2 linked regions of the Pedobacter sp. W3I1 genome follow. The protein of the gene in region 1 interacts with the protein of each later gene in a pairwise test. Links are inferred from orthologs where the notes say so. Each region holds a gene or a part of one and is shown on either strand. Other genes may lie near its edges.

The links.
Region 2: the proteins of QF042_RS11485 (region 1) and QF042_RS20120 interact in binary tests that used the Escherichia coli proteins (3 or more experiments, as listed by UniProt). The link is inferred for Pedobacter sp. W3I1 from one-to-one orthologs.

What each region holds. Positions count from the first base shown.
Region 1 is NZ_JAUSXN010000001.1:2,756,304-2,759,637, forward strand. What follows is about bases 324-3,323. They hold QF042_RS11485 (Nramp family divalent metal transporter), read right to left. Parts: upstream 2,757-3,323; coding sequence 891-2,756; downstream 324-890. Other genes in these bases: QF042_RS11480 (redoxin domain-containing protein), read left to right, coding at 324-769; QF042_RS11490 (metal-dependent transcriptional regulator), read right to left, coding at 2,743-3,323. In the rest of the region: more of QF042_RS11480, read left to right, coding at 290-323; more of QF042_RS11490, read right to left, coding at 3,324-3,334. UniProt on the Escherichia coli protein: H(+)-stimulated, divalent metal cation uptake system. Involved in manganese and iron uptake. Can also transport cadmium, cobalt, zinc and to a lesser extent nickel and copper. Involved in response to reactive oxygen.
Region 2 is NZ_JAUSXN010000001.1:4,945,150-4,948,483, forward strand. Bases 156-3,155 are described here. They hold QF042_RS20120 (nucleotide exchange factor GrpE), read left to right. Parts: upstream 156-1,364; coding sequence 1,365-1,946; downstream 1,947-3,155. Other genes in these bases: QF042_RS20105 (acyl-CoA reductase), read left to right, coding at 156-280; QF042_RS20110 (hypothetical protein), read left to right, coding at 348-551; QF042_RS20115 (cell division ATP-binding protein FtsE), read left to right, coding at 553-1,236; dnaJ (molecular chaperone DnaJ), read left to right, coding at 2,036-3,155. Outside these bases: more of QF042_RS20105, read left to right, coding at 1-155; more of dnaJ, read left to right, coding at 3,156-3,199; QF042_RS20130 (DUF3829 domain-containing protein), read right to left, coding at 3,258-3,334. UniProt on the Escherichia coli protein: Participates actively in the response to hyperosmotic and heat shock by preventing the aggregation of stress-denatured proteins, in association with DnaK and GrpE. It is the nucleotide exchange factor for DnaK and may function as a thermosensor.

The sequences.
Region 1 (3,334 bases):
TTAACGCAAACCTTTAACTTACCAATAATAAGGACAGCACTGCTTTGAAACAGGCCCTTGTTCCTAAACCCGACAAGAGCGGGCATCCCGATTTTTCATCGGGATAAAGCGGATGGCGGGGCTGTAGCTGCCATGAAAAACTGGCTTTCGTTTCCAAAATATTTCAATGATTTTTTAAGCTTCAGGTAAGTAATGTTGATCAATAAAAATGTTCATCTGTTTGTAAAAGCTAAGGATATATTATTATGTTCGTAATTATTCGTTTAAGTTTGAGCTTTAAATATTAAAAATGAAATTCAGGAACCTACTTTTAATCTTATTGTTAGCCGTAACTTTTCAGGTAAAAGCACAGCAACCTACGTTATTGCCACAGTTCACCTTTTACAAACTGGATGGAAAACCATTTTCAAACAACGATATTAAACAAGGAAAAAAGAACCTCTTTATATTATTTGATTGTACCTGTGAGCACTGCCAGCGAGAAAGCAAAATGCTGAATACGAATTACGCCAAGTTTAAGGACGTTAATATTTACATGATCACTATGGATGAGGCTTATATCATTCCACAGTTTTTCAATTCGTATGCCAAAGGTTTAAATGCCAAGCCCAATGTAATGGTATTGCAGGATAAAAAACGTATGTTTATTCCAACCTTTTTGCCAAAGCAATACCCATCCATGTACTTATATTCTTCAACTGGTAAATTGCTCATGTACCAATCGGGAGATGGTGGTGTAAAAAAACTAATGACTGTAATCAATAAATAATCTATTATTGTTTATTTAGTACAGATCAACACAGATTTCCATATCTGAGTCCATCCTTTTTATCTGTGGTTAAATACTAGCTCCTCTCAAGTTATAAACTAAAGGAAATAGTGAAATAATCTTACCTGATAATTAATACCGGGATTTTAACCTTATGCCTTACTGAATCAACTGTGGTGCCGAATATAAGGTCTTTTAAGCCTTTATGACCATGTGCACCCATTACCAATAATTCCATTTCATTTTTGTTGCTAATATCGGCTATGGCTTTACCTGTGCTCCCAAATCCAATAAATGGGGTAGAATCATAACCAAGGTCTTCGAGGTTGATTTTGTATTTCTCCAGGTTAGCGGCATCGCTCTGTGTTTCATGGTCCATTACGTCGTTGCCATGATAACGTGCGGCAGCAGTTTCCACCACGTGAATCAGATAATAGTGTGCATCCTTGCCGCCTTGAATCAGGGCATGGCGAATGGTGTTCCTGTCGTTTTTAGAAAAATCAACCGCGATACCAATCCGTTTGTAATTGATCTTGTCTATTTTGCCGATATCCAAAGCATTTCCATGAGGCACCATCTGTCTTGCGTCGTTTCTCTTTTTCTCTAATAATGGATGAAAGAAAACATAAAGCAGCAATAAAACAATCAGAATTAGGGCAGGCACCACGATAACGTAAATCCACCAGTTGTTGGCCTCTTTCGCCCAACCACTTATTTCTTCTATTACCAGCTTTACATTCAGCGCGATAATGGCCACGGCACTTGCCCAGGCCAATACCTTAACCCATGGTTTAATTGCGAAATCTTTCATCAGTTTTTTATCTGATGTAAAATGAATTAATGGAATAATGGCAAAACCCAATTGCAAGCTTAATACCACCTGACTTAATACCAATAATCCACCAAGAGCATCATCGCCGTAATGTAGGATGGTAAAAAATGCAGGAATAATAGCCAGAAGGCGGGTAATCAAACGCCTTAACCAGGGTTGGATCCTTAAATTAATATGGCCTTCCATAATAATCTGCCCTGCTAATGTTCCGGTAACGGTAGAGCTTTGTCCGGCAGCGATTAGCGCTATAGCAAATAGGGTTGGGGCTACATTGCCAAAGATATTAGAAAGTAGTTTATGTGCATCCTGAATTTCGGCTACTTCATGTAACCCGTTTTTATAAAAGGCAGCGGCGGCAAGAATTAATATGGCGGCGTTAACAAAAAAAGCAAGGTTTAATGCAACTGTTGTATCAATGAGGTTAAATTTTAAGGCCTCCTTAATTCCTTTGTTGCTACGTTCGATTTTCCTGGTTTGTACTAAAGATGAATGTAAATACAGATTATGCGGCATTACCGTTGCGCCAATAATCCCGATGGCAATATAAAGTGCATCACCATTTAGTATCGAAGGCTCAAATCCCCTGGCTACTTCTTTTAATGATGGTTCTACGATAAACATTTCGACCAGAAAGGAAATCCCGACAATAAAAACCATCGAAACGATAAAACCTTCCATGGCCCTCATGCCTTTATTTAAGAGGAATAGAAGTAAAATAGTATCAAAAATGGTAATGGAGATACCCCAGATTAGCGGTAAACCAAAAAGCAGTTGTAAACCAATGGCCATCCCAATAATTTCGGCGAGATCGCAGGCAATAATTGCGGTTTGTGCTAAAGCAAATAATGGAATGTTTGCCCAACGCGGATAAGCCTGTTTTGAGGCCTGTGCTAAATCCAGCCCTCTTACTATCCCCAAACGGGCACTTAAGGATTGTAAGAGTAGCGCAATGAGGTTCGACATCAGTAAAACCCAGATCAATTGGTAACCGAATTTACTACCACCCGCTAAATCGGTTGCCCAGTTACCTGGATCCATGTAACCCACACTAATTAAATAAGCCGGGCCAATAAAGGCCAGAATTCTCTTCCAGCCTTTCCGCTTATCTGTATTTACGCTTTGATGTACTTCACTTAAGGACTCAGTTTTTGCCATTACTGCTGATTAAAATATGTTTTGCAACTTCTCTACTAATATTAACTTGTTTATCGGATAACATGATTTCTACTGAACCATCAAAATCGGTAACATCACTGATCTCGATTTGTTTGCCCAAAGTGAGGCCTAACTTTTCTAAATGCTTTAAAAATGCCGAACTGTGCTGGGTAACGCCGGTAATGGTACCGCGATCGCCTATTTTTAGTTCGATTAATTTTATAAACTGGGTTTTGGCAAATCTTCCGTTTTTATCGGGAATGGGGTCGCCATGAGGATCTGCTTTCGGAAAGCCTAAAAACTCATCCAGTCTTTCAATCAGCTCAATTGATTTAATATGCTCTAACTCTTCTGCTACATCATGTACCTCGTCCCATTTAAAGTTTAATTTGTCTACCAAAAAAACTTCCCATAATCTATGCTTACGGACAATTTCTATTGCCGTATTTTTGCCAATTTCGGTTAAGGTAACCCCTTGATATTTAATATAATCAACCAAGCCCTTGTCGGCTAGTTTCTTGATCATGTCGGTAACCGATGCTGGTTTGGTTTGCATTTGCTCTGCAATAGCATTGGTT
Region 2 (3,334 bases), 2.2 Mb from region 1 along the record:
CTATCTCGTTAATGCGGCTAAACACTTTGATAATGGCTTTTTGCTATTGAAAGAAGATGAGAGCCTTACGTCGCCTCTGGCCGTTCTCTTTTATGAGGAATATGAGAACCTCCAAGAAGTAGAAGATAAATTAAAGGATAAATCAGAAAATATTCAATGTGTGATTACCAAATCACCTTTAAATTTAAACACTTTCAGCTTTGGCCAAAGCCAGCACCCAAAACTTTGGGATTATGCCGATAATGTAAATACTGTTGAGTTCTTAAACAACCTAAATTGAATTTCTCAAACTAGTGTTTCAGCTTTCTCCTTTGGTCTTTCAGCTTAAATAGCTATTTTTGGACACAATGTATATCGTTAAAGTTAAAGGCATAGCCAAAATTCCGGATTACGTACAGTTAAGAGATGACAAGTTTACACTTTTAGCTTACTTTAGGGTTGACAGACCTGATAAATCGCTGGAAAAACTCGGACTTGGCGACAAGCAAGAATACATTATGGAAATGGTTAAAGGTTTGCCTTTCGGGCAGATTGCAAAATTAGAAATATAATATGGCAGGCAACTCAGTAATTCATTTAAGCAATGTTGATGTTTTTCAACAGAAACATTTAGTCCTCTCAAACGTAAATTTACACATCGAAAAAGACGAATTTGTATTCCTGATCGGTCAAACAGGTTCGGGTAAGAGCAGCTTGCTTAAAATATTATATGGCGATTTACATATTGGCAATGGTGAAGGCAATATTGCCGGTTTCGACCTTAAAAACCTAAAAGAAAGCCAGGTGCCCTTTTTACGCCGTAAATTGGGTGTGGTTTTTCAGGATTTTCAATTGCTTACTGATAGGACCATCGAAAAAAACCTTGAGTTTGTGCTTAAGGCAACAGGCTGGAAAGATGAAAAACTAATTAACGAGCGCATTAAAGATGTTTTAGACAAAGTTGGTTTACGTTCTAAAATCAAAAAAATGCCACACGAAATTTCTGGTGGTGAACAGCAACGTATTGTTATTGCAAGAGCTTTATTAAATGATCCGGAAATAATTTTAGCTGATGAGCCTACCGGGAATTTAGACCCAGAAACATCAGAAGAAATTGTAACCCTGCTAAAACAAATCAGCCAGGCCGGAACTGCAGTATTAATGGCAACACACGATTACCACATCATCCGCACTTTCCCTTCGCGCATCATTAAATGTGAGAATGGAGTTGTGCACGAAGATGCGCAAATCGTATAAAAAATTCTGACATCCGTCAGCTAATCAGCCAATCTGTTCAGATAAATACAAATAAATCTGACAGCTTGGCTGATTTCCGTTTATGGCAAAATAGTTGAGATTAACACAAAAAAATTCAGCCTAGTATTATGTTTAATAAGAAGAAAAATAACGATAAAGAAGAAAATATAATGAATCCTGAAAATACATCAGAAAATACTGCTGAGAATGTAGAGAATACTGATGCTCCTATCGCTGAAACTGAGCAGGCACCCGAATTATCTGCAGAAGAAAAATTGCAAGCGGAAGTTCAACAGCTTAACGACAAATATTTACGTTTATATGCTGAGTTCGATAATTATAAACGTCGTACGCAAAAAGAACGTGTAGAATTATTGCAAACTGCTGGTAAAGATGTAATTGTTTCACTTTTACCTGTTTTAGATGATTTTGACCGTGCATTAAAAGCAATGGAAACTGCTACTGAGGTAGCTCCGGTTAAAGAAGGTATATTGTTGGTAAGCACAAAACTGAAAAATACCTTAGCACAAAAAGGTTTGAAAGATGTAGAAAGCATTAGCCAACCTTTCAATACCGATTTCCACGAAGCCATTACTAATATCCCTGCTCCTAGCGATGACCTTAAAGGGAAAGTGATTGATGAGGTTGAAAAAGGTTATACCTTAAATGATAATGTTATCCGCTTTGCTAAAGTTGTAGTTGGAGCGTAAGAAATAATTATTGAATGATTGAATTTTGAATGATTGAATTAACATTCTCTCATTCCATCACTTAATCATTCAATCATTTTATAAAGAAGATGAGTAAAAGAGATTATTACGATGTATTAGGCGTAACTAGGGGCGCAGCCGCTGATGAGATAAAGAAAGCTTATCGCAAGATGGCTATTAAATATCACCCAGATAAAAACCCAGGAGATAAAGCTGCTGAAGATAAATTTAAGGAAGCTGCAGAAGCTTACGAAATTTTAAGCAGTCCCGATAAAAAACAACGTTATGATCAATACGGTCATGCTGGTGTTGGTGGCGCAAGTGGCGGTGGTTACGGCGGTGGCGGCATGAACATGGACGATATTTTTAGCAATTTCGGCGATGTATTTGGCGGCCATAATCCTTTCGAAAGCTTTTTTGGCGGCGGCGGTGGCGGTCAGCAACGTGGCGGTCGTCGTGTTGCCAAAGGTTCCAACCTGCGCATAAAAGTTAAATTAACGCTTGAAGAAATTGCACATGGTGCAGAAAAGAAAATCAAGGTTAATAAACTGATCGTTTGTAAAACTTGCGACGGCTCTGGCGCAAAAGATAAATCATCGGTTAGTACCTGTGGTACCTGCGGTGGCAGCGGCCAGGTGCGTAGAGTAACCAATACCATTTTAGGCCAGATGCAAACTGCATCTACCTGTCCTACCTGTAACGGTAGCGGTCAGCAAATTACCTCAAAATGTACAGTTTGTCATGGAGACGGTGTTGTACGTGGCGAAGAAACCATTACCATTAATATTCCTGCCGGTGTAAGTGAAGGTATGCAATTAAGCATGAGTGGAAAAGGAAATGCAGCACCTAATGGTGGCATCCCTGGTGATTTAATTATCTTAATTGAAGAAACACCGCACGAAACGCTTAAACGCGAAGGCAATAATATTGTGTACGATTTACATTTAAGTTTTGTTGATGCTGCTTTAGGTATGAGTATCGAGGTACCAACCATTGATGGTAAAGCAAAAATAAAAATCGAACCAGGTACCCAAAGCGGAAAATTATTGCGCTTAAAAGGTAAAGGTTTGCCAGAAGTGAATTCTTACCACAGAGGCGATGAGATTATCCACATCAACATCTGGACACCAAAAGCTTTAAGTAGCGACGAACGTGATGCTTTAGAGAAATTACGTGAATCGCCGAACTTTAAGCCTCAACCAGGTAAAAATGATAAGAGTTTCTTCGAAAGAATGAAAGAATACTTCGAGTAATGAATTAAATATAAAATTGAAAAACCGATGTCGCAAGCATCGGTTTTTTTTGTTTCAACTAGTCAACAAAATTGTTGTAGGCCGATCTCATATTATCCTGATCCCTAACTAATTCCTCAATATCATACTCTGTTA